3 regions of the Brevibacillus sp. SKDU10 genome follow, and region 3 is predicted to be linked to each of the others. Evidence: predicted binding sites of a transcription regulator. Region 3 holds the regulator's gene; each other region holds the start of a gene.
The links. The regulator LexA, encoded in region 3, represses DNA repair genes until DNA is damaged. The targets are predictions, from matches to a motif close to CGAACATATGTTCG.
Positions count from the first base shown of each region.

Region 1 (6,678 bases), on a different contig from region 3:
ATTGGAGCCATTGGGGCTACGGATTGCGCTGTTATCAGGCTCTGTTACAGGCAAAAAACGACGTGAGTTGCTTGAAGCTCTGCAATCAGGAAGCTTGGATGTAGTAGTTGGTACGCATGCACTTATTCAGGACGATGTATTTTTCTCCAAGCTGGGACTGGTGATCACAGACGAGCAGCATCGTTTTGGGGTCGAACAACGTCGTGTCCTTCGCAACAAGGGGCTTTGTCCAGATGTCTTATTCATGACAGCTACACCGATCCCACGTACGTTGGCAATCACGGCTTTTGGCGATATGGATGTCTCTGTAATCGATGAGATGCCGGCTGGACGTAAACCAGTAGAGACCTCATGGGCTAAGCACGAGCAGTTTCATCAAGTGCTAGAACGCATGCGAGCAGAATTATCACAAGGTCGCCAAGCTTATGTAATCTGTCCTTTAATCGAAGAATCCGACAAGCTGGACGTTCAAAATGCGATTGATGTACATGCGCAATTAAGCATGTATTTCCAGGAGTATCAGGTAGGCTTGATGCATGGGCGTTTGCCATCTAAAGAGAAGGATGAGGTCATGCAATCGTTTGCTAGTGCAAAAACTCAAATTCTTGTTTCTACGACCGTAGTAGAGGTTGGGGTAAACGTGCCGAATGCAACCTTTATGGTCATCTATGATGCTGAGCGGTTTGGTCTTGCTCAGTTGCATCAGTTGCGTGGACGTGTCGGTCGTGGGGCTGATCAATCATATTGCGTACTCATTGCCGATCCAAAATCAGAGGTTGGAAAAGAACGGATGCGTGTCATGTGCGAAACCAATGACGGTTTTGAACTGTCTCAACGCGATTTGGAGCTACGTGGTCCAGGTGATTTCTTTGGAACGAAGCAAAGCGGGGTTCCTGACTTTAAGGTAGCAGATTTACTGAGCGACTATAAAGCGTTAGAGGTAGCTCGTCAGGAAGCAGCGGTTATGGTCAATAAGGATGAGTTCTGGACAGAGCCTGCGTATGAATATCTGCGCTCCTATTTGCGAGAACAGGGAATTCTGGATGGCACCGTTTTAGATTAGACTGGTACAAATGGCTATGCTTGCTCTTTTTGATATGGATGCAAATGATTTTGATTTTTTTACTTTGCTAGGACGATAAAAAGATTACGAATAAGAATGCACGTTTGTTTACGGACGATGTAAGAAGCCCCCTCACTCTTCTTAATGTTAGAAGAGTGAGGGGGCTTTCATTTGGAAAACGTCGGAAATACGGATCGTTTTGATGTACGCATGTTCAAGGAACACATTCTTGTTTAAAAAACCAAGTGTGGGAATCGGTGCTCAAGGCACGTTCTAGTCGATGGAATCTAATAAAATAACGTCACCATTTGTTCCCAGCACTCCATAGTGGCAATCCAGCTTTCCACACAATACATAATGGGTTCTTTCTGGATGCAACACATACGTTGGCGTCAGAGTAAGATGCTGTTTAAGCCGTTCGAAGGCAAGCTCTTTGTCAATCGTGACAGGCTCAGCTTGCGCTAGATTTCTATGTATCTCTTTCCAAAAGAGCTGATTATCAAAATACGAGACGATTTGCAGTTGTTTCGGGTCTAAGAATATTGTGATTTTAGCTGAGATCACTTTAGTGGGGCTGGAAACAGACCGGAGTACAGCCTGAATGTAGTTGTTTTGCCGATATAGATGGGTTAGCTTCCACTGTCCTGACTCTGTTGGGTACATAGAACGCAAAAAGTCGGAGATTGCATGAATAGCCTGCTGCTGCTCCTCCCATGTAATAGGTAGCATATCTGGGTGTGGTTCATTAGCAAATGCTTGCTTGGCAGACACCTCCGGCTGATTCTGAAATAGGAAAGGATCTTGTTCCTCATACGTTAGCGTTAATGGTGTGACCCAATGAAAAACATGGTCAACATTCAAGCGAAAACGATTATCTATCATAAATTCAAAAGGATAAGTTGCTGATAAATCATTGGCTATATAAATTTCCTCAAGTGCATAAGCCAAAATCCATTTGTTTTGCTCTGTTGAAGGGAATTCGATTAAGCTAACCTGTTCCTTTGCGATCTGTATGACATCTGTATCTAGGGTCAGTGTATAAGGCTCCTCTTTTATCATTTCTTTTGGAGGAAACACGCCGCTTACTGTAAACGAAAGAAGCTGTCCTTTATCATTATGCTCTACTGCTATCATTCCACCTGGAGCAAGAGGAACCCTATTATGGCAGGCTTTAAAATGGTGGATGGCGGAGGACTGTGTCCGATCGCTTAGAATGAACTGCTCTTCATGGCGCAGGCCTGTTTCTGCTTCTATCCACTCTATTATTTCGGAATAGGTTGAAAAGCGTGTGGAGCTTGTAGAAAAAGTTTTTCCACCGACAAAAATCACACTTTTATAGCATTTGGAGCTAATATCATATTCAATTACGGCTGTACCGGGGGGATTTACATCATCCTCCGTACGTTCTGTTACCCCGTTTACAAACCATTCCATGCTCAATTGATAGGTTGTGCCACGAATCAAATCCACAGTTGTCGATAAACGGCTCGTATGTAAGTGATACGTTTGAAGGCCAAATTTTTCACTTGTAGCCGTAATAATCTCCTGTATGCGCTTGTCCACTTTTAATCACCTCTATCAGTAAGTACGTAATTTTGTTTGGAAGGTTTCACGGGAAACGTATACCGATCAACCTCGGCTCGAATTTTTTCTAGGCAAAAGCTAACCTGATTCTGCTGATCTGGTTTAATCCATTTACATGTAGCTCATACTCAATTCCAATTGTTCCGTTTATTTTCTCATCCTGAAGTGCTTCATTACTGTATAAAATTACCTCCGGGTTCATAGTATAAATAAGAACAAGTGTTTGGTATACTATTCGACAGGAATGTATGTTCGATAGGGGTGTTCAAGGTGAACAAGAAGCGGGTGATTTTTCTAATTGATATGCAAAGCTTTTACGCAAGCGTTGAGAAAGCGGCTAATCCAGAACTGCGTGATCAACCTGTCGTGGTGGCTGGTGATCCGAAGAGACGGAGCGGTGTGGTACTAGCTGCTTGTTCGTTAGCGAAAGCATATGGTGTGACTACAGCAGAGCCCTTGTGGAAAGCCGAACAAAAGTGCCGCCAGCTTGTGGTAGTACGCCCCCGCATGCAGCGTTATTTAGAGGTAGCGGCGCACATTACGGCTATTTTTGAGTCCTTTACCGATTTAGTGGAGCCTTTCTCGATTGATGAACAGTTCCTTGATATTACGGGGAGCCTGCGATTATTTGGGAATGATCCAGAAGCGATTGCGACTAGGATTAGACAGCGTGTTCTCATGGAGACAGGAGTAGTCTGCCGAGTAGGAATTGGTGAAAATAAGGTGCTGGCTAAAATGGCTTGCGATATGGCTAAAAAGCAGGAGGGGGGGATTTTTTGGTTAAAAAAAGAGGAGCTGGCTGAAACGCTGTGGCAGTTACCGATCGACAAGCTGTTTGGTGTGGGTTCACGGATGAAGCGGCATCTTCATCGGATGGGGATGTATAAAATTGGTCAGTTAGCAGAAGCATCGCTTGATGTCATGATGAAACGTTTTGGAGTAAATGGAGAGGTGCTGTGGCGGACTGCACATGGCATTGATGAGTCACCTGTATCGGTTCAGGCGCATGATGTTCAGAAGGGGATCGGTCATCATATGACATTGCCACGTGACTATCATACAGCCGAAGAGATTAAGGTGGTTTTGTTGGAATTATGTGAAGAAGTGTGTAGAAGGGCCAGAAGGAAGCAACTAATGGGCTGGGTCGTAGCTGTAGGATGCAGAGGGGCGGATTTTGACGTACCAACAGGTTTTTTTCGACAAATGAAAATGCTGGAGCCAACCAATGATGTGATGACGATTTATGCCGTTGTCTTAGAATTGTTTGAGCGTCATTGGGAGCATTCTCCAGTACGTAGCGTGGGCGTTCAGATTGGCCAATTGACCCCGGATGATGTTTGTCAGCTTAGTTTATTTGAAGACAAAATGAAAAAGCGTTCTCTTGCCTATACCATGGATGGAATTCGATCTCGCTTTGGCAATGATGCGATTATGCGCGCAGTGTCGATACTCTCAGCTGGTCAAGTGAAGGAGAGGGCACACAAGATTGGAGGACATTATAAATGAGCCAGTCAACCGTGCCACTCGAGTGGCAGGAGCATGTGCGCGAATCTATTTTATTTGGCTTGTTATTTAAAGTAGCGATGGTGGATCAGCAGACTTTGCGACAGATTCCATTGTCTCTGTCCTATATCCATCTATTGGAGCACCTGTCACGTTGGGCAGAGCGTAGACATCATGATCTGCGCAGAGCCCTACTAGACAGAGGATGCGAGGTGATTGGCGCACAGACAAAAGAGGGCTTATATCGCGTACAGGTTCGATTGAACGGCTATGTACACGAATTGCTCTATTCCCCCGAATTATTGCGGGCAGAATGTCAGGCGCGCGTCCAACAATGGCTGACGGGAGAGACGCAGCAAGGTGATGCAGGAAAAGGTCGCTAAAGATGATACCAGCGTTGTATGCACTACCATCCGGCGTGCATGATCCTACTCGCTACGGTTACATTTTTACGTTCTCAGCGTGCTTGGCTAGCTCTCTTTTCATGCGTTTTCCGCGTGTCATTAAGAAGAATAAATAAACGAGCAAATAGGTCACCATGGCTAAAGCAGAGATGCGATACATGATTGCATAATTGGCACTAGCTGCTACTACGCCGAGCAACATAGAACCGATGGCAACTCCTAAGTCAATCGAGTTGAGGAAGGCAGCATTAGCCATTCCTCGCTTATCTGGACTTACTTCCTTAATGATCCACGCTTGCATGGAAGGCTGGAGAGTTCCATAACCGAGTCCATACAACACAGCCGAACCAATTAGACCGATCATACCAGTCGTGAAGGAAAGAGAAAGCAGACCAGCGATTACCAATAAAGCACCTGGAATCAAAACAGCTACATGCCCTTTTTGGTCAAAAATCTTGCCAGAAAGCGGACGAATACACAGAATCGCTAGTGCATTAAACAAAAAGAAGTTACCTACATTGTCAATTTGCATTTCTTTTCCAAATAAGGCCAAAAAGCTCAGTAAGCCGCCATAGGTAACTGATAGCAACAGATTTAACAGGCAAGGAAGCAAGACGTTCTTATCCAGAAAGGAAGAGCTGCTATTGGATGACATGGTTTTGTACGTGGACTCCGTAGTGGACGTCTTAGGGTCCGTTTGCCTAATAGACTCAGCATTTCCCGTTGCTATTGATTGTTGCTTGGGTAAAACGAGGTACAGCAAAGGGAAGATCAATAAAATCAATAGGGTGGAAGAGGCAGTTAATGTGCCAAAGCCATACGTTGCTAATACCCATAATCCAATCATCGGTGCGATAGACATAGCTAGGCTGGTAGATAAACCGAAGTAACCCATGCCTTCTCCCATACGGCGAATGGGAATGACATGAGAAACCATTGTGGGAAAGGTGGTACTAGACATCCCAAAGCCAATCCCGTAACAAACGCGCATAACAAGCAAGACAGCAATAGTTCCGCACCAATAATAGCCGGCTGTAGAGAGAGCAGCAATTGCTAAGCCCGTGAATAATAGGAAAGTGATCTTTCCCCGCTTTAACAGCTCACCTGCGAATAGCCGTGTCACAATAGCAGACAAGGCAAAGAGACTTGTTACTAGACTAATCGTAAAATCATTAGCATAGAAGGTTTCTTTCACATAGGCCGGAAAAGCGGGAAGGATCATTTGTAAATTAAGAAATAACAGCAGATTACAAATTGTTAACAATATAAATTTTTTGGACCAAAGTTTCTCTTGTTCTCCTATCAAAACGTACCACTCCTAAGACTCTATCTGTTTTTGAGCATTCTCGCTCATTTGTTGTAAAAGCTGTTTCATAAACGCTAGATCAGCATCCGAGATGTTGTGGAGTGCTTCCTGAATCGTTTGTTGCTCGATGGGGAGTGTCTGTTTGACCATTTCTTTGCCAGCATCGGTTAAGAAAAGCAAAAAAGCACGGCGATCATTTTCAGACGTTTTTTTGTGAATCAAGCCTTTTTTATACAGTGCATCTAAAATTCGGGTTGTTGTTGGTTGATCTTTAGATGTACGGTGTGCTAGTTCTTTTTGGTTGATCCCGTCTTGTTTATCCAATTGATACAGAAGGGAAAATTGCTCCGTCGTAATGTCAAAATCCTTTAAGCGTGAAGAGAGCAGATAAACGATTTTGCGGTAGGTCTGCCCCAGCATAAAGCCGATAGAGTCTTCCGAAACAATTTGTTTGGTCAAAGGGGTTCCTCCTTTCTTTAAAAATACTTGCTACAACAATTATATGCAAGACAACTATTCTTGTAAATATCTGTACTTTTTGTCTAAGTAAAAAATGGAAAAAGAAAGCAGTGACGATCATGAGAAATAAGCCTGTTTCCAAGAAGGAAAATCTTTTTGCGGCTAGCCGATTTATTTTGCCAGAGCATCGGGAGCTATATTTGCGAATGAAAGCAGAGCAAGAGAGATACTGTCCGCCTGATCTAGATGAAGAGGAGCGTGCCAGCATTAGCGCCACATTATTTCAAGGCTTGCAACAAAAGCGTTTGCTGACATTGCGTTATTACGATGATACGGGGGAGCAATGCATGATCGGGCAT
Region 1 covers NZ_LSSO01000180.1:80,264-86,941, forward strand. Annotated here, with positions in the region: gene recG (ATP-dependent DNA helicase RecG) at 1-1,063, shown strand, start outside; gene AYJ08_RS16995 (hypothetical protein) at 1,337-2,626, opposite strand; gene dinB (DNA polymerase IV) at 2,918-4,153, shown strand; gene AYJ08_RS17005 (YhjD family protein) at 4,150-4,533, shown strand; gene AYJ08_RS17010 (MFS transporter) at 4,592-5,860, opposite strand; gene AYJ08_RS17015 (MarR family winged helix-turn-helix transcriptional regulator) at 5,873-6,319, opposite strand; gene AYJ08_RS17020 (YolD-like family protein) at 6,439-6,678, shown strand, end outside.
Region 1: the regulator LexA is predicted to act here: its motif matches at 2,889-2,902, upstream of dinB (DNA polymerase IV).

Region 2 (6,678 bases), on a different contig from region 3:
TGGAATGTATATCATGGGAATTTTAAAAGGAACAAATAAGGAGGTCATCAAAATCAAAGGCTACGGATTGAAAGATGATAAAAAAACGGATAAAAATATAAAAGAAGTATATAGTACGGTATTTTTAGATATTGCAACTGATAAGTATCTTAAATAGTTACGTTGTGATTGCTCTTACATTTTTTGACCTACATAAAAAGCCCCCTACAAAAATGGTGTAGGGGGAGTAATTTATAAAAGAAGATAACCTATTGTACAGCGTAAAAATGGGAATATTCTCGGAAATATTTGTAATGGCTGTTTGAGCCTGAAACACCAAAAGTGGCACTAAAAATACCTGTATCAACACCAGCTTGTCCAGTTAAGGTTGTACTACCATTATTAAAGAAATCTCCATCTACGAGGTAATCAATGCCTACTTGTCTATCATCGATCCACGCCTCTACTTTTCCACTAAAACCTTTAGAAATACCATTGTACTCTCTTTCAATAGATGCATATCTAATTTGGTCGATCCATTTAGCGCTTCCAGAGGTATTTGTTCGAGCAATAACTATAAGATCAGGTGTCCAACTTTTTTTCACCTCTAATGTAGTTCTATATTCTCTCCAACCTGTAATTTTACTTGAAGCAATAAGTGATTTAGATTGTAACTTAGCTTCTTCTTCCATAACTTCCTCAAGAGTTCTATCAGAATATTTCGCTATTCTTTTCAATGCTTCTTCATATGTAATTTCTTCTACACTTACCTCTTTTTCTGTTTTCTTGTCTAACGTAGCCTCTCAGCAGAAGTAAATCCAGCAAAACACATCAAAGATAATATCATGCTTACAAAAATTGAAAACGTTTTTTTCATTTTGTATTCCTCCCTATATAGTTATTATTTAGTATAATAAAACACAGATATATGTTTGTCTATTCCAAAAAAGGGAAAAATACACAAAAATACTATTTTTATCTCTTTATTAATGGTATGTAAGCTTGTCAAGTAGAAATATCTCTGTAAAAGAAGAAAATCGAGAGAAAAAGAAGGAATAGATGGATGATCTATTCAAGAATTAAAATAGAAAACGAAGAGGAAGCGGTCACTTAAGTAGAGTAAGTATACCGCATCCCAACAAATCTGAGTAATGATGAAGATAAAGCATCCAAATCAACAAGAAAACCACTAATGTTGCTGGCAATGGGAAGTTATAGCTCAAGGAAATGAAGATTATTTGTACTAAAAATATAAATCGAAAATAAGTAAAGGTTTTTAAAATATGTAAAATGCATAATAAAGTAAAAAGTGCTTGCTGAGTAAAGTAGTTAAATCTTCATTAGTACATAAAGTAAATGGTTGGCAATAAAAGTATCTAGATAAATATCAGGAATAAAGCTTAAATTTTCATTTCCACAGTTCTTCCGTGAATCAAGGTTCTTGGAGAAAACATGTGAGAAGCTAATCCCACTCCCTCGACAGCTGTTTTTGCAATTGACTAAGCAAGCGTTTCGTTTCGGGAGTAAGAGAAGGTCTCTTCAGAGCTGACCTTTGTTTTTGCTGATATACCATCATATTCCATTCGTGTTCCTGTGCTAGCCAGATTCGGCGCTTGATCTGCTCCCAGCGGCGACAGGCCAATGAGATGGGGACCCGGAAAGCTAGAGCTAGCTGGTGTAACCAATCCCGTTCGTATTTAGGCATGGGTAAGGTTTGAAGCAAATAAAAAGGCATAGCTGCATACAACTGAAAGTGTCCGGCTTGCATTTCTTGTAAGTCGCGTAGAGCAGGTGGCAATGACAACTGATTGCCAGAATGGCGCAACGGGTGGCATAATTCATGAAAAAATTCGGCTCGTCGTTCTACTTCTGACAGATGCTGATGTAAAAAAATCAGAAAGTCTCCACTATTCTCGCACCATCTTACGTGGGATGGTAATCTTGTAAAAGCAATTTCTCCTCCAAATAACTCTGCAATCTCTTCCAGGTGTAATTCCTCAGGAGCTAGAAATCCATACCGTTGATACCTAGCTGTAATCCATTCCTCTAAGGGTGTCATTTGATATAATTCGAGATTCATGAAAACCTCCTCCCTCTAAATTATACCCTAAAAACAGGAATATTTGTTCGTATTCCAAGGAAATATCCTGCTTAATTTTATATGATGGTCGTATATAAGAAAAAAAAGGATAATTGCAAGCGTACGGGACGCATCCAATTATCCTTTTTCTTTTGTACGGGGAGAACAGCTATGCCTTGGCTCCGGCAACTACTTTAAATTCTTTCCCATTTAAGATTTCTTTACGCAATCGCAGCATTTTTTGATCCAAGCTATTTGCTGCTTCAGCGGCTTCAGTCAATTCATGTAAGACATAAGGCGGCACCTGCTTATCGTACTTATAGTACAAAATATGCTCAAGGCTCGCCCAAAAATCCATGGCTAAGGTCCGGAGTTGAATTTCTGCATTTACCCATTGTGTTCCTTCATTTAGAACAAGAGGGACCTGAACGATGAGATGCAGGCTTTGATAGCCATTTGGCTTTGGAGAGGCTATGTAATCCTTAATCTCAACAAGGCGCAAATCCTCTCGCTGTTTAAAGTGATCCGCAATGCGATAAATGTCTTCAACAAAGGCACAAACGATTCGAACACCAGCTACATCAAACAGCTTGTCTCGCACGCTTTCTAAAGTCTTTGGCAAACGTTTACGCTCTAGCTTTTTCATGATACTAGCCGGTTCTTTTAAACGCGTTTTAATATGTTCAATAGGGGAATATCCATCTTGCAGCTTCCATTCTGTATTCACGATCATGATCTTCGTTTCCAATTCGCGTAAAGCAAATTGATAATGAAAGGCCATGTTTTTCCAGACATCCATATTTTCTAGCATAGGTACGCTCCTTGTATTTCTGTGACTTGCATGCTAAGCCTAAATCAATTCATAGGCACGGTGAGCAAAAATTAATTTATTGTACGTGATGATTGTACCTGATGGTTGTGGGAGAAATGTGTAAGCGGCGAAAAAGGACGTTGCTGATTGAAACAGCAACGTCAGATCAGGAAATATGACATCATTTCAAACAAACGGTGCTCGTCTTTTTGCAATCAACGGTCTAGACCATTTAATCAATATTTTTACCAAGAAACAATAACAGCTTCATGTATGATCAATGTAAAATGGAGTATTAAGCCGAAGTAGTTTGACGCTGAAAGCCTTTAAAACGTGTTCCTTGATAAGAAACGATACCATGGTCTCCTTCGGCTAGCAGTCCGTATTGAGATCCAGTCAATTGAAATTCTTTGCGTTCACCACTCACTAATTCAAAGGTTACATAATATGAAGTGTGGGAAGCATGATTTCCAGAACCGCCAGACACTTGAAAACGCTTTGAAACAATGTGAGCTTGTTTACTTTCGACAGGAGAATGATTATTAGTTGTCCAGGTAAATAGAGCACGACCAATCACGAAAATAAAGCCACCAATTACAATCACAGGAATCACGTTAGCCATAAAAGAGAACGTGAAATCAAACATGGGTGAACCAGGCTCAAGTGGATTAGAAAAAAACAAAGTGGAATCCTCCTAATTACAAAAATAGGGAATATTCACTTGTATTATAGCATAAGTAGCAGCGGTTTACAGTTTATACCACCTTGTGAATCAGAATGGGTGTCACATAACCTTCAATAAGTGCTGCGAGCAAGACAAGCGGTAAAATAACCAAAATATAGGTTTTAAGTGACTTGAGGATCGCATTTTTAACAGAATACTGATGTCGATTGCGCGAAAATAGGCGGCGAAACACAGTAAGACTAAGAAAAATGCCAACACTTCCACTCAAGAAAATAGCAATCATCTCAATAATGCCATGAGGGAGGATTCCGTAAACTAAGATATCTATCCAAGGCTGGTTCTGAATCGCAACAGACGCAAGTAAAATACTAATCGTGCTAATGGTGATAATACCTGAAAAGGCAGGTAAAACAATTAGCGGAATGATTCCGATTACCACGGACAAAAGGGTCGCTTGCGTATTATTTTTAAAAATAGACCAGAAAAAATTGGTGGGTGTTCCGCCTGACTTGATCCCTTTTGCCTCAAAGGCTTGAGCAAGTGTAGTCAACAGCTCTTTAACCGTTTGCGGATTTTTTACAATGAGCATATAAAAAACAACAGCGATGATTAAGGACACGAATGTAAGAATCCAAAAACCTTTCTTGTAATCTTTGCGGAAATGTTCCCATTCTTGGGCATACAAATCACGAAGCATAGCATTTCTCTCCTTATCAGTTAAAAATAATGGTTTGTCTACTTAGTTATGTACACCTAAAAATCATGATTGCAACAATAATACGCATGTAATAACGGTAACGCGGTTTGGTATTCACCTCAGTTCTTTAAAGCTTTAAATGATTCATGGGTGCTTAAACTTTGCTTTCCTTTACTAAAGACCTATAACCATATTATTTATATTACCATCCAAGTAAATTTAAGAACATGTCGAGCATGAATTCCTTGTGGTACAAAACAGCATTAACTAAAAATTCTTTTCAATGAAAAAGAAAGCAGAAGATGATGTCGCAATCGGGAAAACAATGGTAAAATAAAGAAAACGAGGCCCTCTTTATCTAGAATGTACGCTGATAACGTCACTATTGTAAGCTGACAGTCTAAGCCAAGAGAAAGGAGTGTTTCTTTGATCCCTAAAAAACATCAAAAACTACGCTGGGCGGCTTGGATTAGTTTAGCTTTGTTGCTTCTTCTGAAAGCTTCCTTTCCACATAATACCACGCTTTTATACCGCCTTTTACAGCAGTTAGGCATTCCTACGAGAATAGATTCATTCCACGTAGATGGTATATTCCTTCTCTTATTATTTATCTGTGTGCTTGTCCTTTTCCTAAAAGAATACGGAGCAGGTAAAACAATTGTGACACTATGGATTGCTGTACCCGTTGCAACTTATCTTCTTTTAAGCGGATTTCAATCTTTTATTGCCAATGGTGTCTATGCACTTGATTATGAGAAGAAAAGAAGCTCCTGTCACTATCAAAGTGACGCAGATGGGTTAATTAAAGGAAGCTGTCAATTTCGTATTAAAAATTACGGTGGCCAAGAAGTCCATTTTTCCATAGATATGCCCTTTCATCTATTCGATGATAACACTACTGAGCCAGAACCGTTGCGAGCCGAGTATGTAATTCAACCACGTGCAGAAGAGATTTTTGAAATGCCGTTTCAGATTCGTCTGGCCCAAACAAATCAAACCGATGAATCGGAAAGAATAGTGAGCGGTAGCATTACAAATCCAGAAATTATGGTGCAGGCAGAGGGGCATGAACGGAAACTGTAGAAGGAAGGCTTTTAAAAAAAAGCAAATACATTCGATCAAGCTAGACTAAGATGAAAGCGCAAGAAGATAGTCTAAATAATAGATATCTTTTTGCGCTTTTTGTGTTTTGAAAAATAGGATAGATCGTCATGCTTTTGTAATCGAACGCTTCTCAAGAGAGGCAAGCTACTACTGATATGGTGGGAGATATTTATTCTGGCACAGCGATCTGTAGTGTTTGCAGATCAGAGCCGTCAGTGTTCACGGTTCTAAGCTGATATGTGGATTCAGCAGGCCAGCCGATATCTTCTAAGAAAAGCAGCTTGTTCTGTTTATGAAAATAGACAGGTGAATCAGCATGCTTATGTAAAGTGGTGATTTGCTTAGCCTGTTTTGTAGCTACATCCATGGTAAACAATTCATACTCAAACGTTTTGTTTGATGAGGCAGGTGAAACAGCAGAAAAGGCGATCTGCTTATCATCTGGCGAAATATGAACATCATACATCTCAGGAGTTCCGAGTGCCTCATTGACTGGTAGATAGTTAGCCAACGTTTTTCCCTGTAAATCGGTAGCAAATAATGAAAGCTTATCTTGGCTAAAATCGCGATTATCAGAAGTATTGGTAAATTTGGTGAAGAATAGCTTCTGTCCGTCCGATGATATTGACAGGTCTGACATCTGATATTCTTTATCGTGTGTAATTTGCCGTTTATTCTTCCCCTGTACATCAATAGAAAAAAGATCATAATCATGGGGGCGCTTAGAAGCGATTGGAGAGTAATTTTTAAATACTCCGGCTTTTAAATAATAGACGGTTTGATTATCAGGGGCAAAAATGGCGTCTGTGATCAGTTCATGAGGCTCTGATAAAAGATGCAGCTCAGAGCCATCGGCATTCATAACATAGAGTGCTTGCTCCGCTGTCTTTTTCTCTGCTTCTATAGGTTGAGCCAGAGTAAGGATTTTTTTCCCGTTGCTGGAGTAGACAGGCTGAAACAAGGAATGACCAGAAAGACTGACTAGCTTTTTGACGTCTGTTCCATCTGGATTTGCTGTATAAAGACTAGCTACCCCATTAATCGAGTAGGAAAAAAGCAGCTTAGAGTCATCTGGAGCAATATCAATCCCTGCTTCTAAACCTGTTTTTCCTACATTCATTCCAGTGTTGGATGCGTACAGGGATCCTGTCGCCCACAGACCGATTGTTAAGCAAAATGCCACTCCTAAAAATAACCAATTGCGTGTTTTTTTGTTCATTTTGATCACCTCTGTATTTTTCGTTAGACAGTGCAAAGAAGGCCGACAAAAACGGCAGAGGACATTCCAAACAGTAATCCTAAAAACGGCATTCTCCCAATTA
Region 2 covers NZ_LSSO01000180.1:88,297-94,974, forward strand. Annotated here, with positions in the region: gene AYJ08_RS17030 (hypothetical protein) at 1-157, shown strand, start outside; gene AYJ08_RS17035 (hypothetical protein) at 249-671, opposite strand; gene AYJ08_RS17040 (ImmA/IrrE family metallo-endopeptidase) at 1,442-2,059, opposite strand; gene AYJ08_RS17045 (GTP pyrophosphokinase) at 2,229-2,870, opposite strand; gene AYJ08_RS17050 (DUF2500 domain-containing protein) at 3,166-3,552, opposite strand; gene AYJ08_RS17055 (stage II sporulation protein M) at 3,626-4,252, opposite strand; gene AYJ08_RS17060 (hypothetical protein) at 4,679-5,335, shown strand; gene AYJ08_RS17065 (TolB family protein) at 5,526-6,575, opposite strand; gene AYJ08_RS17070 (permease prefix domain 1-containing protein) at 6,599-6,678, opposite strand, start outside.
Region 2: the regulator LexA is predicted to act here: its motif matches at 2,096-2,109, upstream of AYJ08_RS17040 (ImmA/IrrE family metallo-endopeptidase).

Region 3 (6,678 bases):
ATAGCCCGATCTTTTTCTGCACGTATGATATCATTCTGTTCCGTTTGAATGGTAGCAACGATATCCTTTAATCGACTATCGTTATTTTGATTCAGACTAGAAGCTAAGAATTCGTCAATATAACCTTCTTCCAGAAAATCCTCTGGCGTCCCGATTTCGCGATTGATCGTCTCTTTTAACGCACCATCATAAATTCCTGTAATCCGACCATCTTCTATAGCAAAATTACGCTTAAGCTTTACTTCTCCACGTACAATTCCCTGTAATGTTCGGTAAAAAGCATCCTTGCTCTCCCCGCTATAATAAAGGCTAGCGATAGGTGCACGCCAATCTACTACAACACTATCCATTGTGTCGCGTTCTACAATCCCACGCTTTCCAATATATACGGAATCCATTTCATAGGTTTCGTCTTTCATGAAATCTACTCGACCAAAGTAAGGCTTTTTCACAGAGCTTTCCAGATGAAAGAGATCCCTAGCTTTCGAGGAATTGACTACTTGTTTGACATAATCGTCCGTTGCCTCTCGCAAATCCTCTCGCAGCTGTCCAATCTCCTTTTCAATCGTATGTACTGTTTTATCCAGCCGATCTTGTTCTTCCTTATATGCAGGATGATGAATGGTCACATGACTAACCTCCTTTTCATCAAACGAATATTTATCTTATCAAAATGAAAAAGCAATTCCAAGGATAATCTTAAAAATCACAAATGTACCCCGAGCAGCATCCCTAGTGCTGCAGATAAAATCCCCACAGAATAACTAATAAGCAAGTATATGAATCCTATCTGGTAACGTTTTGTTGTAACTAATGAATAGCTCTCCCACTTACATGTAGAAAAGGTCGTAAAAGCCCCCATAAAACCTGTGCCTGCCGTTACGATAAAAAATGGAGCTAAGGAAGAGCTTGTTAGTACCCCTAATAAAAAACAACCCAAAATATTAATACAGCAGGTCGCTAAAGGGAACATTCCTTTATAACGCTGATTGATCAGAGAACTGATTCCGTAACGAGCCATGGCCCCAAGACAGCCGCCCAATGCTGCTCCTATACTATTCAACAGCATCAGTATCGCTCCCTCTCTGTGCTAATTGGGTACCTATCCAAGAACCCAGCCATACCATCAATAAACCACCCCATAGACTGGCCAGCACATAGCAAATGGCAAGTCCATATTGATGCTGATGCCAAAGGGTAAGTGTCTCTACACTAAAAGTCGAAAAGGTCGTGAAAGAACCAATAAACCCTGTTCCTACTCCTAAGGTAAACCAAGCAGGCAGTTGATTTCGGGTTAAGAGATATTGATTGAGAACTCCCAATCCGATACAGCCTATCAAGTTAATTACTAGCGTACCTAAAGGAAATGACAGCTCCCACCAGCCCGATGTCCATGCTCCTACTAAATATCGAGATACAGCCCCCATCATTCCTGATAGTCCAACAATTAAAAAAGACATGCATTCTCTCCTTTATCCATTATTTTTCACATATATACAAATAAACTCCTACCAGCAATATTACTGGTAGGAGTCATTAGCCTATTGGCGCTTAGGGCGAACTCCATCGCCTCTTATTTACTTGTAAAAACCTGTTTCACAGCACTATTACTACGGATCATTGGAAAAATCACATAGACTAGTGCTTATGCTTAGGTTCCTCATCCTCTACATAACGGATCGAATCTAAACTAGATTTCAAGGAAGCCTTCATAGCATCAATGTATTTTTGACGAAGAGCTTGTTGCTCCGCTTTTTCTTCTGGAGTTAAGCCAACACCCTTCGATTTCTTGGCTAATTCATTAATACGTTTTATTTCTGCATCAGTAACCAATGGTGATACCTCCTCAACTAACTTCTCTTTATTATAACACAAGACCAAAGGAGAGGAGATATAAATTATGGCTTTCGCTTATCGGTATACTGGAATAGCTAGATTATTTCCTGCATAAATCATGGGGCTATCTAACTGATTTTGTTTCATGATCTCATCCATTAGTTCTCTGGCTGATAGCCCAGATTCCTGTTGATAAGCTTGTGCAATACTCCACAGCGTATCACCTGGCTGAATTGTAATGACTAAAGCTGCCTGCTGTGTATGAGGAGCCGCAATAGCCACTTTCTCTTTTCCAAAAATCATGCTGCCTGCTGCAAAAGATACTATGATCAGCAATAACGTTACGATTGCTTGCCCTCGCGTTATCCCTTTTCTATGATGTACCAATGTGTTCTTACTCGTCATTGTTTTATCTTTATATAGATTCTGACAATTGCTAGATTGTACCATCATTATCATCACCCTCGCAAACGTTTGTTCTCATTTCGATAACATCATCATAATGCGAACAAACATTCCTGTCAAGCGAAAGAATCGAACTAATGTTTGTCGAACGCAAATTCTCATGGTATAATGTAGAAAATATCTGGATCGAGAGAATGAGGTGTTCGAAATGTCCAAACTCTCCAATCGCCAACAAGCGATCATTGATTTTATTCGTAAGGAAGTAAAAGATAAAGGTTATCCCCCGTCTGTTCGAGAAATCGGTGAAGCCGTAGGACTAGCTTCCAGTTCCACTGTTCACGGTCATCTCGCAAGACTTGAAAAGAAAGGCTTAATCCGCCGTGATCCTACTAAGCCACGTGCTATTGAATTATTGGACGAGACTCGTCTACAGGACGATTATGAAAGCTCCATCGTTCGAGTACCAGTGGTTGGTAAGGTAACGGCAGGTCAACCTATTACAGCTATTGAACAGGTGGAAGAATATTTCCCATTGCCAGAAAACATCGTTACGTCTGACAATGTGTTCATGTTGCGCGTTATGGGAGAGAGCATGATCGAAGCAGGCATTTTAGATGGCGATTATGTAATTGTCCGCCAACAAAATGTAGCGAATAACGGAGATATCGTGGTAGCCATGACCGAAGAGGATGAAGCAACTGTAAAACGTTTCTTTAAAGAGAAAACTCACTTCCGTCTACAACCGGAAAACTCACAGCTAGAACCAATCATTTTAGATAATGTGACGATTTTAGGTAAAGTAATTGGCGTTTACCGCCTTTTCCACTAGTGCATTGGATTTTTAACTTCTCACGTGCTTACACGTACAAACTCTTGGTGAAGATCATACTCGCCAAGAGTTTTTTACTACTCAAATTTATTGTTCGTAACGGTTTATTTTATGCTCCACTCTGCCTAGCTCCTTGATACCTTTCGTGTTTCTCCTATTATTGGCTTATATTTAGGTGTAAATTAGCTACATAGCCACTTAAAACAGGTTTCTTTTTTAGCAAGTCTTCAAGCAAGTCTTCAAACAAGCCTTCTCTAATCCTGATGTGTAAACACAAATAAACCGAGATTGCCGTTTTCCCTACAGTAAATGATAGAGAATTTGACAATCTCGGTTTTATGGAATGGATCACACTCAAAATCCAATGTAACGATCCACAATAAGTTTTACCAAGCAACAATAAAGAACCAGATAATCATGATGAGTTGGATAGAGATTTTCATGATGACACTGCTAAAGAAACCTATAAGACTTCCTATCGCTATCTTAAAAGCTCGTTCTGCCGGTTGTTTTTGCATCAGCATTTCAATTAATAATACAAATATAAATGGGAGAATAATCATACCAAATGGCGGAAACGTAAGTACACCAATAATAACACCTAATATTGACCCGATTGCTGATGCTTTTGAGCCACCATATTTTTTAACAAAGTACATATTAGTCAATAGGTCAGCACCAAATAACACCACACTCAAAATTCCCATTCCCCACCAGAAGGAAACCGGCAATCCTGCTCCAGGCTCTGCAATCGCGAATTGATATAGTAAAAAACCGCCCCATAACATGATCGTATCAGGTAACACTGGGAAGAAAATACCAGCAATACTTAGACCAAATAGAAGTATAACGATCAACCATAATAAAACATCCATGTTTAAACCCCCTCTTTGTTGCATCTGACCCGTTTTCTATATGTACGTTTCAGTGCTCTCCTACGTTTCATTTTTACTAGGAGTTTCCTTTTTCTTGTTCGCTAAACGTGTCTTTTCCTACATATACATGGTCCTGCTCTTTTTTATGATCTCGTTTTTAGCAAAGCTTGACCTATTTACCTGTAGCGCTCTTTACCGGCTCCCTTTTTCCACTTCATACAGGCAAAAGGACAGCAAGAAAAAGGTATAAGGACAACAGGTGAAATGTTACATTTAGAGAAATTAATACTATACACTAAATTGTCCCCGCTCCAAGCCTGTATATCCTATTTCGGAAAGGAAGGTTGCAAGATGCACAAAATCGTTTGTTCTTTATTGGCAGTACCAATTGTTTTCTTACTGTCCTCGACTAGCTATGCGGCTTTAGATAAGCATAGCACAACAAAAGTAACTAGTAGTAGTAATGCTTACAGCCAATATTCTATTCCATTTGCACTAACGGTAAAGGAATGGGATAGAGGTTATGGAGAAGCTGGTGTCACAGGCCCTTTTTTCCTCGCGAAAGGTGGCAGCGTAACGGTTACGTTTGATAAGAAAGTAGACTCATTGGGCTGGTATCTACTGAATGCAAATACCTACGGAGCTGAAAAAATCTATCCAAAAGGCTCTACTGTAACCGTCCCACGACATTCACATTGGATTGTTATTCTGCAAAACGCTAGTATAAAACCTGTTACTATTACAGGAAACGTGACGATTCACTAGTCTTTTTATCACGTTATCACGCAACACCTTCACTGATCAGTTATCAGCTCTTACAGCCTCTGCATCCCCTAAAACTTGGTGTAGGAGAATGAGGAGATCTAATAAAATAAGCACCATTTTTCAGGTGCTAGATTATCTCTCGTTCTCCTCATCTGTATGTATGCCGATCGTCGAGAATTTTTGAATAGGACCATTCCAATCCTCGCGCCTGAATTCTTGATAATTATGATTTGTGTATTCCGAAATTAATGTACGCCAAAATTTTTGTGCCGAGATATTTTGTTCGATTTGGGAGATTTCCCATTCTCCCTGAAATTGATGGAATAAGCGAAATGCTACTTTTCTACCGATTCCACGCTTTCGATATTTTCTCATGATAAAAAACTCTGCAATGGAGTAGTATTCTATCTCTTGGCTTCGTATCTTTCGCAGTAACACAAACCCAGCATATTTTTCATCCACTTTGACAAAAAAAGGTATTCGAGCTGATTCTGTCCAATAATGGTCCAGAAACAGATAATCATATAAACCATGCTCATTAACATCTGCATGATCGAATTCACTAAAATCATATTGATATAGCTCGATTAGATGCCTTAAAATCATCTTTTGCTGCAAAGATACCTTCACAAGCTCTATTTTCATTTCTATACTCCTTACTTCATATAGAATGAGCTGTCGTATGCTAAGAAATACCTTAATGATAGCTTTATCGCATCGCTTATTTTCTTACACGCATCAATTTTCCGCTATTTAATCTTACTAAATCTTCTACCTTTATTTTCACTAATGAATGAGGAGAGCCTCCTCCCGTATAAACATACTCTAATTCTGTTATTTTCGGATCAACCAAAAAAATTGCCTCAAATCCAAAAGAAGGGACCCCACCGGCCGGATAACCCGTTCTTGCTAATACTTCCTTTTCATCTGCCAAACGCGGTCTTTTTATATTGAGTCCCTTACTTACGCGTGATGTACTAGCTCGATCCTCTCCTTTTACAATGGCCACAATTAGTCGTCCATCTTCATCAAGCATACAAATATTTTTAACCAGCTCATCAATAGAAGCATTTACAGCTTTAGCCGCCTCTTCGACCGTATGGCAAGATTGATTCAGTATAAAGTGCTGGGCATCAGCAGCTTTTGCATGCAGGTACTCTTTTATTTGCAGCTCATAAGAATTCATTGATCCCCCTCCGTCTCAAAATATTTTCCCCATTTTAGCTGTACTCCACTAGTAAATCAAGAGTGCCGGTGATCTTTTTTACGTAATATTCGCTGTATTTTGTTGTTTTGGTTTTTTTAACGTATAAAGCATCCCAATAAATATTAATAAAATTCCTACTGTTTGAATCATATTTGGTCGAAATCCAATTATGATCACATCTAATAAAATAGCAACGGCTGGATCCAAAAATACCATTCCTGAAATTGTTCTGGTCGATAGCTTTCGTACACTATCGAAAAACAGAAGATACACAACACCAGTGTGGATAATGCCAGTAATGATTGCGTATGCCCAATTCTGCGGAGTCAGGTCTAAAAATACATGGTAATGGATAAAGGGAAGCAAGCATATAGCGCCAATAGCAGTTTGAATAAACGTTGTGGCATAAACACTTGCTTGTTGTATACTCTTCCCTAAAATCATCGTTACTGCATAAAAAAGAGCTGCTAGAATAGCGTACAAAAATCCTGTCATTTGAAACGAAGCATTTGAGAGATCACCATCTACTCCAATGATAAAAACCGTTCCTACAAAGCATACAGAGATAGCCAGAATTGAGAGTATGGTTAACTTTTCTCTGAAAAGAAAGCTACCGACAAGCAAGACAATCATCGGAGCAAGATGATAGAGAGAGATGGCGACTGTAATCGAAATCAGCTCAAAGGATTTAAACAAGAAAATCCAATTTAATAAATTTGCTATACCACAGAAGCTAACCCTCATTAGTTCTTTTTTGCTCC
Region 3 covers NZ_LSSO01000090.1:65,533-72,210, reverse strand. Annotated here, with positions in the region: gene AYJ08_RS05705 (HelD family protein) at 1-629, opposite strand, end outside; gene AYJ08_RS05700 (fluoride efflux transporter FluC) at 707-1,069, opposite strand; gene crcB (fluoride efflux transporter CrcB) at 1,056-1,460, opposite strand; fluoride riboswitch at 1,521-1,580, opposite strand; gene AYJ08_RS05690 (DUF896 domain-containing protein) at 1,639-1,833, opposite strand; gene yneA (cell division suppressor protein YneA) at 1,912-2,289, opposite strand; gene lexA (transcriptional repressor LexA) at 2,450-3,070, shown strand; gene AYJ08_RS05675 (DUF456 domain-containing protein) at 3,457-3,945, opposite strand; gene AYJ08_RS05670 (hypothetical protein) at 4,297-4,710, shown strand; gene AYJ08_RS05665 (GNAT family N-acetyltransferase) at 4,843-5,355, opposite strand; gene AYJ08_RS05660 (aminoacyl-tRNA deacylase) at 5,432-5,896, opposite strand; gene AYJ08_RS05655 (DMT family transporter) at 5,975-6,678, opposite strand, start outside.